Regions from separate parts of the Janthinobacterium sp. GW823-FHT06H09 genome, predicted to be linked through region 1. Evidence: predicted binding sites of a transcription regulator. Region 1 holds the regulator's gene; each other region holds the start of a gene.

Region 1 (3,274 bases):
ATACGCTACAGCACCGACCATGCGATGGAAAACAACTTCAATTCGAAGCAGATCCGCCAGCGCGCCATGCGCCCGCGCGTGCTGATCTACACGTCCATCCTGGCCCTGATCATCATCGCCGTGTGTACGTCGCTGGCCCTGCGCACGCCCCTGAAAATGGACGTGATCCGCGACCGCGGTTCGATGGGACGCGAGGTGGAAGACGGCATGATCGAAAACGTCTATCGTCTGCAGATCATGAACACCTCGGAGCAAAGCCAGCACTTTAAAATCAGCGCTTCCGGCTTGCCGGGCCTGACCTTGCTGACGCGCGACGAAGTGACCTTGCAGCCGACGGAAACGCTGGGCTGGCCGATCCGCCTGCGCGTGCCGCACGGCGTCGGCGAGAAGGGCTCGAACAAGATTGCGATCGAATTGCACTCGCTGGACGACCCGTCGCTGCACGTGCGCGAAAGCGCGGTGTTCATCGTGCCGCGGTGATGTTGATTTGGGGTCGGCCCCTCCGGGTCCGACCCCGTTATTTCGCCGTAGGGGTATCATCAATCATGCGTTAGGGTCACTTGATTTTCAACCCGGAAGCAAAAGCTGGAGTCGGACCCAAAGGGTCCACCCCCAAGGAGAACACAATGTCCGACAGTCTGAAACTGCAACCTCCCGTTGCCCCGTGGTACAAACACCGCTGGCCATGGCTGCTGATGATCGGTCCCGGCCTGTCCGTGGTCGTCGGCAGCTTCATGGGCTATATCGCGTTTACGCAGCCCGATGCGCTGGTGGTGGGCGACTATTACAAGCAGGGCAAGGCGATCAACCAGGATTTGAAGCGCGACACGATCGCCAGCGACCTGGCCATGGATACGACCCTGTCGTATGACGTCGCTGCAGCGCGCCTGAGCGGCTCCGTGCACAGCTTCGGCAAGGCGTACCAGGGGCCTTTGCAGCTGCACCTGGCGCATGCGACCCTGCCGGAAAAGGATATCAAGCTGCTGGTGCAGCCCGATGCGGCCGGCAATTTTTCCGTGGCGCTGCCGATGCTCGAGCGCAGCCGCTGGCAAGTGCTGGTGGAAAACGACAAACGCGAGTGGCGCCTGTCCGGCATCTGGACCTGGCCCGTGCAACGCAGCATCGCGCTGCATGCGGATGAAGAGTTATAACGTACAGCGCCGGGAAAAAACCGTAGCGAGCGGCAGTGATTTGTGGCTGAGAAGCACAGCTGTGCTATAGCACAGCGAGCATCGCAGGCCGCAAAGCACGACGCGCAGTAGGTTTTGACGGTGCTGTTACTTGCAGACGTCGGTGCCGGCTGTAATGGCTTTTAACTTGGCCGGCTGCAAGATCTCGATCTCGCGGTTGGAGACGCGCAGCCAGCCTTCCTTCTTGAATTTCGACAATAAACGGCTGACGCTTTCGATGGTCAGGCCCAGGTAGTTGCCGATTTCCTCGCGCGACATGCGCAACTGAAATTTGCTGGCCGAATAGCCGCGCGCTTCATAGCGCGACGCCAGGTTGACGATAAAGGCGGCAAAACGCTGCGTCGCCTGCATGTTGCCCAGCAACAGCATGACACTTTGCTCGCGCGTGATTTCCTGGCTCATCATGCGGTGGAAATGGCGCAGCAGGGTCGGCATATTGCCCAGCAATTGTTCCAGGCTGGAAAACGGGATTTCACACACTTCGCTGTCTTCCAGCGCCACCGCATTACAGTGGTGGCGGTCGGCGCTGATGGCGTCCATGCCCAGCAGTTCGCCAGCCATCTGAAAACCCGTCACCTGCTCTTCGCCGCCCGGATTGATCTGGTAGGTCTTGAAGTGGCCCAGACGGATCGCATACAGGTTCTGGAACGAGTCGCCGATGCGGAACAGCGAAGCGCCGCGCACGATCTTGCGGCGGCGGCCGATGATCTGGTCCAGTCTGTCCATGTCGCCCACGTCGAGGCCCATCGGCAGGCACAATTGATGCATGCTGCAGGTCGAGCATCGCGCACGCAACGCTTCCACGGTCACTGTGGGCGAGGTTGGAGTGAGTAGCGCTTCAGTCATGTCGGTACCTTTTAGAAAATGCAACAACAAGTTTACTGCATACAGGGTTGCCGTGTGCCAATTTCACCGCAATTTCGCTGAATAAACGACGTTCCGACTTTAATTATATGGCAACATCGTCAAAAGCCCATGCGGAGAGGGCAATTTGCGTGGCGGCGCTTGCCAAGCTGGGGTATTGATAGGAAAATTCCTGACAGCATTATCTGCCGCCTGTGCCGCCCGGTACTGAAAAGGAAATCATGAAGCCTCTCGGCATCAAAGCAAAAGTCGCGCTGGCCACCAGCCTGACCTCGATCGCCATGATCGCGCTGGTCACCATGATCCAGGTGCAGCACATGCGCGACGATTTCACCAAGGTACTGTTGAGCCAGCAGTCGTCCCTGATCAGCCGCACCGCCGCCGAGCTCGACGACAAGCTGGGCATGCTGCTGCAGATCGTCACCCTGACGGCCCGGCAGCAGCCGCCAGAACTGATCACCCAGCCCGCCCAATTGCGCGACTACTATTCGCGCCGCTCGATGCTGGTGCTGTTCGACGACGTGCTGGTGCTCGACGCGCACGGCGCCGTCGTGGCCGACATGCCGGAAGTGGCGGGGCGCGCCGGGATCAACGTCGCCGAGCGCGAGTATTTCCAGACCGTGCTGCGCACGCGCCAGCCCATGATCACCGAGCCGATGCTGGGCAAATCGAGCGGCATGCCCATCGTGCAGATGGTCGCGCCCGTGCTGGGCGCCGATGGCCAGGTGGCCGGCGTGGTGATCGGCGTGCTGCGCCTGTACAAGGATAACCTGCTGGGGAGGTTGCGCTCAGAAAAGATCGGCAAGAGCGGCTATTACTTCGTCCTCACGCGCGGCGCCGTGCCGCGCTATGTGCTGCATCCCGACACCAGCCGTTTGCTGCAGCCGCGCCTGCCGAACGCCAACCTGACGACCACCCGGCTGCTGAAGGACGATGGCGAAGGCACCATGGTCAGCACCAACAGCCGCGGCATCACGGCCGTCAACAGCTTCAAGCGCCTGAAATCCGTAAATTGGCTGCTGGCCGCCTCGCTGCCCCTCGACGACGCCTTCGAACCGTTCGACGGCGTGCTGTACCGGCTGGTGCTGTGGAGCATCCTCGCCTCGCTGCTGGCCGCAGCCGTGCTGGGCTGGGTCACCGTGCGCCTGCTCTCGCCGCTGGTGCGCCTGCGCGACACCCTGCAGGCGCTGCGCGCCAGCGGCAGCCGTTTCACTCCCGTG
Region 2 (3,274 bases), on a different contig from region 1:
CGGAAGGCACGGCAAAGCGCTGCGCCTGGCCGCTGATGCGCCAGATGCGTTCGATGTCGAGCGCCACGTTGCACTGGTCGGGCGGCAGGTTTTGCGTGTCGAAATTGACGTGCAGCGGCGTCTCGCCCGGCTGCGTACTCTGGCGCAGCCAGTGCAGCGCGCTGCTCGTGTCGTGGAAAGTCTTGCGCGCCAGGCCGGGATCGAGCTGGAACGCCAGGCTTTTCAGGAAGGAATCGCTGTCGTCGATCAATACGGTCAGGGTCGGATGGGTGTAGACGGGCAGTTGCATGCGTCACCTCGCGCGGTGGATGGATGGAAAACGGTTGTGCGTGGGCACGGGCAGGGGCTGGGGAAATTCCAGCACGAAGATGGCGTAGGCGCCTTCGCGCGCGACGCAGCGGATGCGCGCCTGCCAGGCTTGCATGATTTGCCGGCACAGGGCCAGGCCGATGCCGCTGCCGTTATGCGAGGGATACGAATAGAAGCGGTCGAAGATCAGCGGCAGGCGGCTGGCCGCGATGCCGCAGCCCGTATCGATGAACAGCAGGCGCGGCACGGGATGGGCGCCATCGATGATGATGCGCACTCTTCCCTTGCCGGCGCGGTGGATGCTTTTCAAGGCATTGCGCAGCAGATTCAGCAGGATGACCACGCACAGCTCGGACTGGCCGGGAAACGTGAAATCGGCGCGCACGTCGACCTTGACGATGTCGCGCTGGGCCGTGCTGGTAAACGGGTAGCGGCGCAGCACGGCCGTCACGCTGTCGTGCATGGCCACCGCCTCGTTGGCTTCGAGCTTGCGGTTGACGGCGCTGGCGCTGAGCAGGAACAGATCGATCATGTGGTGCATATGGCGCACTTCGAACTGGATGCGCGCCAGCGCTTCCCCGCTGGCCTCGTCCGGCGGCTGCCCTTGCAGGTTTTGCCGCAGCCCGCGCTGCAGCCCGCGCACGTTTGCCTCGACGCTGACGAGAGGCGTGCGCAATTCGTGCGCCACGCTGCCCAGGCCGGCCGCCAGCCCGGCCAGTTTCTCCTGCGCGCCCACGTTGCGGCCCACCTTGACGACGGACAGCACGGCAATCGTGAACCAGTGCACGGGCAATTGCTGCAAGACGTCGCGGCTGAGCAGGAAGGCGGGATCGCCGGCCACGGCAAACGCCAGGCAAGCCAGCAGGGTGCCGCTCAGGTAGGCCAGCACGGCGATGCGCGTATCGAAGTGAAACAGCACGACCAGCGCCACCAGCAGCGAATGCGCCCACATGCTCGAGGCGTGGTTCATCAGGAACATATATGTAAAGAAAAACGGCAGTTCGAAGGTCAGCCCCAGGAACAGGTAGACGCTGAACCAGGTATTGCTGAAGCGGTCAGGCCATAGCGCGGGCAGGAACAGCAGGGCGGAGATGGTGCGCAGCAGCGGCGATTCGTATTCTTGCGGAAAGAAATAATGCCACAGCGCGTAGTACATGGGCATGCCCAGCGCACCGATGAGCGCCAGGGTGCGCACCTGAGCGCGCCGCACCGGCGTGTGTTCGATGGCGTCGTGGAAATGCAGGAAAGGCTGGAGCAGCTTGCCTTGCCACCGTTTTCCGGAAGGGGACTGCGCATGCATCATGATCAGAGGGGCGTGTTCGTTGAGGCGTGTCAATGCAACATGATCGGCGGGTTCCCTCTGTATCAGCACAATATCGGCACAACTGTTGAGCTGTATCAAACGCTTGCCGGATGACTCGCGCATGTTGGATGCGGTAGTTCCCACCGCAACCAATCAGGAGTTCCTATGATAAACGCTATTTCCCCTCTGCCGTCCCGCGCCATCCATGCCGAGCAACGGATGCCCGCCTTCGTGCGCGCGCGCATGGATGAGCACTATGTCGAGCGCATCGAGAAGCTGCTCGGCGGCGAGCACTTGCATGAATGGCAAGCCGTGCCGGCCAGTGCAATCATGCTGGCAGGCAATGATTACCTGAACATCGCCGGCGAGGCGGCGTTGCTGGCGGCCCAGGCGCGCGTCTTGCAGGGCGGCGGCGCCATGCTGATGTCGTCCGTGTTCCTGCAGGAAGGCAGCCGCCAGCACCGGCTGGAACACAAGCTGGCGGATTTTCTCGGCAGCGAAGCGTGCGTGCTGGCGCAGTCGGGCTGGGCCGCCAACGTGGGCTTGCTGCAAAGCCTGGCCGGACCCGGCATCCCCGTGTACCTCGACATGCAGGCGCATGCGTCGTTGTGGGAAGGCGTGCAATCGGCGCAAGCCGTGCCCGTCGCCTTCCTGCACAACGATGGCGCCCACCTGCAGCGCCAGCTCGACAAGCATGGCCCCGGCATCATCATCGTCGATGCGCTGTACAGCACCAACGGCAGCGTGGCGCCGCTGCTGGACATGGTGGAAATTGCCGAACGCAGCGGCAGCATGCTGATCGTCGACGAGTCGCACTCGCTGGGCACGCACGGCCCGCAGGGCGCAGGATTGGTGGCGGAGCTGGGCCTGGCCGAGCGCGTGCATTTCCGCACGGCGTCATTGGCCAAGGCGTTCGCGGGCCGGGCCGGGCTGATTACCTGTTCGGCCCGTTTCAAGGGCTATTTTTTGTCCGCTTCGCGGCCCGCCATCTTCAGTTCCTGCCTGCTCGAACACGAGCTGGCGTGGTTCGATGCGGCGCTCGACTTCATCCGCGCCGCCGATGGCCGCCGCGCCGCGCTGCACCGCCACAGCGTGCAGCTGCGCCAGGGGCTGATGGATCTCGGCTACAACGTCAGCGACGGCACGGAGCAGATCATCGCGCTGGAAGCGGGCAGCGAACCCGATACCTTGATCCTGCGCAAGGCGCTGGAACGGCACGGCATCTACGGCGCCGTCTTTTGCGCGCCGGCCACACCGAAGAACCGTTCGCTGGTGCGCCTGACCCTGAATGCGGGCTTGCGCGAGGACGAGTGCGCAAGAGTGCTGGCCGCCTGCGCCGCCATCCGCGACGAGACGGGCATGGCGCGCTGGCCCTCGACGCGGCGCCTGCGCAAGCTGGCGCTGGTGTAGCGCGCGTCAGCCGTTCGCGGGCTGGTTGCCGGCGATCGTGCCCAGCAGCATGGACAGGGGCGCCAGCTGGTCCGCGCTGGCATTGCCCAGCAATTCCTGGCCCAGCGCCTGTGCCGTCGTATTCGCGTGCGCCAGCAATGCCAGTCCCGCTTCGGTGATGGCGGCGTAGCCGACGCGCGCATCGCGTGCATCGGCCTGGCGCGCCACCAGGCCAATTTTTTCCAGCGGCATCAGCGAGCGCGTGATGCCGGA
Region 3 (3,274 bases), on a different contig from region 1:
CAAGAAGAACGCCACCAGCGCCTCAATCATCAAGATCCACATACGCACCCCTATGTTATTTACCCGCAGCTTAGTATTTACCCGCCGTCTGTTGACACGCGGTAGTCTACCCGTTTCCATCGGCGCCGTCGCGCTCGCGCTGTCCGCCTGTACCACGCCATCGGCGCCACCGGCCGCCGCCGGCGGCAAGGCGCCGCCCATCGCGCCGACCGTCGTCAGGCCCGTGCCCGCCAAGCCGGCCGACGCCAAGGATGCCGCGGATGTGGCAGCGCCCACCTTTGTGCCCGCCAAGTTTGCCGCCTTGCCTGGCTGGGCACGCGACGACATGCGCGCCGCCTGGCCAGCCTTCATGGCTTCGTGCGGCGTGCTGGTCAAGCGTCCGGACTGGAAGGAATCGTGCACGATTGCGCGCCAGGTGAATGCCGACAGCGACAAGGCCATCCGCCTGTTCTTCGAGACCTTCTTTGTGCCCAATCAAGTCATTACGGCCGATGGTGCCAGCACGGGCCTCGTCACCGGCTACTACGAGCCGCTGCTGCACGGCGCGCGCAAGCGCGGCGGTCCATACCAGACGCCGCTGTACAAGGTGCCTGACGACCTGGTCTCGGTGGACTTGGCCGGCGTGTATCCGGAACTGAAGAACATGCGCCTGCGGGGCAAGCTGGTCGGCAAGAAGGTGATACCGTACGCGACCCGTGCCGACATCGAGCGCGCCACGTCCGTCACGGGCAAGGAATTGCTGTGGGTGGATGACGAAGTCGAGGCGTTCTTCCTGCAAGTGCAGGGTTCCGGGCGCGTGCAGCTGACCGATACGCAGGAAACCGTGCGCGTGGCATATGCGGATCAAAACGGCCACCCCTACAAGTCGATTGGCCGCTACCTGGTCGACAAGGGCGAGCTGACCCTGAGCCAGGCGTCCGCGCAAGGCATCAAGGCGTGGATCGCCGGCCACCCGACGCGCAAGGATGAATTGTTCAACGCTAACCCCAGCTATGTCTTCTTCAAGGAAGAGCGTTTGCCCGATCCGAAAGTGGGGCCGAAGGGTGCGCTGGGCGTGCCGTTGACGCCGCAGCGCTCGGTGGCCGTCGATTCGCGCTTCCTGCCGCTGGGCGCGCCCGTGTTTTTGTCCACCACGCAAGCCAATAGCGAGATTCCCATGCAGCGCCTGGTGATGGCGCAGGATACGGGCGGCGCCATTCGCGGGCCGATCCGTGTCGATTATTTCTTTGGCTTTGGCGCGGAAGCGGCCGAGAATGCGGGCCGCATGAAGCAGAGCGGCGCCGTGTGGGTGTTGTTGCCGAAGCAGGCGCCGGCGCGCTGAGTTGCTGCGCGCGACGCCGGGGTAGCGATGGTCTGGCTTAACGCAGAACCATGACCGGCAAATGCGTATGCGCGAGCACTTTTTGCGTTTCGCTGCCCACGAACAGCTTGTTCAAGCCCTTGCGGCCATGCGAGGCCATCAGGATGATGTCGCAATGGTAGGTTTGCGCCGCATTGACGATTTCGTCGTGCGGGCTCGGTGACACGGCTACCACGCCTTCGAAGGGCACGCCGGCGGCGCGCGCCGCTGCGCCGATCTTGTCGATGGCGCGTTGCGAAGCTTCCTGCATCTGCTGTTCATACAGGCTGGCGTCGAGCACGATGCCGCCGTCGGCCATCGGCGAGAACGGGAAAGGCTGCACCACGCTGATGGCGACCAGCTTGGCCTTGTTCAATTGGGCGAAGGCGAGGGCGGTCTCGGCGGCTTTGTCGGACAACGGCGAGCCGTCGGTGGGAAATAAGATGGTGTTAAACATGGCGTGCTCCTCAAGTGATGTAAGACAGCTTATGGATTTACATCAATTAAAACCTTGATGTAAATCAAACCTCACAGGCTTTGGCATGAATAGTGTCGCCAAGGCAATCTTTCTGCAGTGTATGCCCGTTCCTCGCTTCAGGTGCGCACGCTACGCAGCGGCGTGCCCCACACCATGGCGACCGTCAACGCAATGCTGCCTGCCGCGATGCAGGCCAGGCCATTGCGCACGCCAAAATGTTCCGCGACCCAGCCGGCGGCCAGCGCACCCAGCGGCGCCGTGGCCACCGTCAGGAAGCGCATGGTCGACGTCATGCGGCCCAGCATGGGATCGGGCGTGACTTTCTGGCGCAAGCCCAGGTAGGGAATAAAGAACAGCATCACGCCGCAATCGAAAAAGAACATCAATATGGCATAGGCGACGGCGCTGGCGGCCGCGCTGCCGAACAGCGCGGCGGGAATCGTTGGCGTCAGGGCAAAGCAGAGCGAGGTCGAAGCCAGGCCGATCAGGATGGTGCGGCCAGCGCCGTAGCGCTTCGTCAGCGGCTTGACGATAAAGGCGCTGAGCAAGACGCCGGCGCCGCCCAGCATCTGCGTCATGCCCAGCACGCCAGGGCTCATGCCCAGGTCGCGTGTGGCGAACAGCACCGTCAAAGCCATGCTGGCATAAAACAGGAAGTGCCAGATGCCGGCGCCCCAGGCAAGCGCGCGCAGCAGCGGCTCGCGCCAGACGAACAGCAAGCCGTCGGCGATGTCGCGCAAGGCGTGCTTGTCAGAGGGGGCCGGCCGTGGGTCGCGCACGCTCATGGCGCGCAAATTGAAAACGGAAATCAAGTATCCGCAGGCCGTGCACAGGATGGCGACGGGCGCCGACAGCATTTGCACCAGCACGCCGGCCAGGCCGGGGCCGATCAGGCGCGAAGCCGATTCGGTGGCGGCAAATTTCGACTGCGCATCGATCAAGCCATCGCGGCCCACGAGGAAAGTCAGAAACACCTGTTCGGCGCCGCCGCCGACGACGAAGCCCGTGCCGATGATGAACCCCACTATATATAACCATGGCATCGACAGCACGCCGCACCAGTAAGCGACGGCCACGCTGGCCAGGGCCAGGCCGGACATGCTTTCGCTGAACAGCATGATCGGGTGCTTGCTGCGCCTGTCCAGCAGCACGCCGACGGGCAAACCGAACAGGGCGAACGGCAGCGCCTGCAGCGCGACCAGCACGCCCATCTGTTCCGGCGTCGCATGCAATAACAATACCGCGCACAGGGGCAGGGCCAGCGAAGTAATCTGGGCGCCGAAGCAATTGAGGCCGTTGCTGAACCACAGGCGGCGGAAATTGACGCTGGCGGCGCTGCCATCGCCGCGCAGATAGCGGGCGCAGTACTGGAAGAGGGAGGAGAAGATACGCTGCTCGATAAAGGTGATCAGGCTCACAATAATAGCAGCGCACCTGCCGCGCCGCTGCCGTTAGCC

What was found. The regulator FNR, encoded in region 1, switches genes on or off when oxygen is low (the NO sensors DNR and NnrR bind a similar motif). The targets are predictions, from matches to a motif close to TTGATNNNNATCAA.
Region 2: the regulator FNR is predicted to act here: its motif matches at 1,698-1,711, upstream of cqsA (alpha-hydroxyketone-type quorum-sensing autoinducer synthase).
Region 3: the regulator FNR is predicted to act here: its motif matches at 1,851-1,864, upstream of AC1Q6X_RS26815 (universal stress protein).

The regions. Positions count from the first base shown of each region.
Region 1 covers NZ_JBXAHC010000005.1:352,500-355,773, reverse strand. The annotation lists gene ccoG (cytochrome c oxidase accessory protein CcoG) at 1-480, shown strand, start outside; gene AC1Q6X_RS10765 (FixH family protein) at 627-1,151, shown strand; gene fnr (fumarate/nitrate reduction transcriptional regulator Fnr) at 1,278-2,036, opposite strand; gene AC1Q6X_RS10755 (response regulator) at 2,276-3,274, shown strand, end outside.
Region 2 covers NZ_JBXAHC010000011.1:208,591-211,864, reverse strand. The annotation lists gene AC1Q6X_RS20285 (response regulator) at 1-289, opposite strand, end outside; gene AC1Q6X_RS20280 (sensor histidine kinase) at 293-1,645, opposite strand; gene cqsA (alpha-hydroxyketone-type quorum-sensing autoinducer synthase) at 1,778-3,022, shown strand; gene AC1Q6X_RS20270 (MarR family winged helix-turn-helix transcriptional regulator) at 3,029-3,274, opposite strand, start outside.
Region 3 covers NZ_JBXAHC010000025.1:54,917-58,190, forward strand. The annotation lists gene AC1Q6X_RS26805 (hypothetical protein) at 1-42, opposite strand, end outside; gene mltA (murein transglycosylase A) at 92-1,321, shown strand; gene AC1Q6X_RS26815 (universal stress protein) at 1,359-1,796, opposite strand; gene AC1Q6X_RS26820 (MFS transporter) at 1,934-3,235, opposite strand.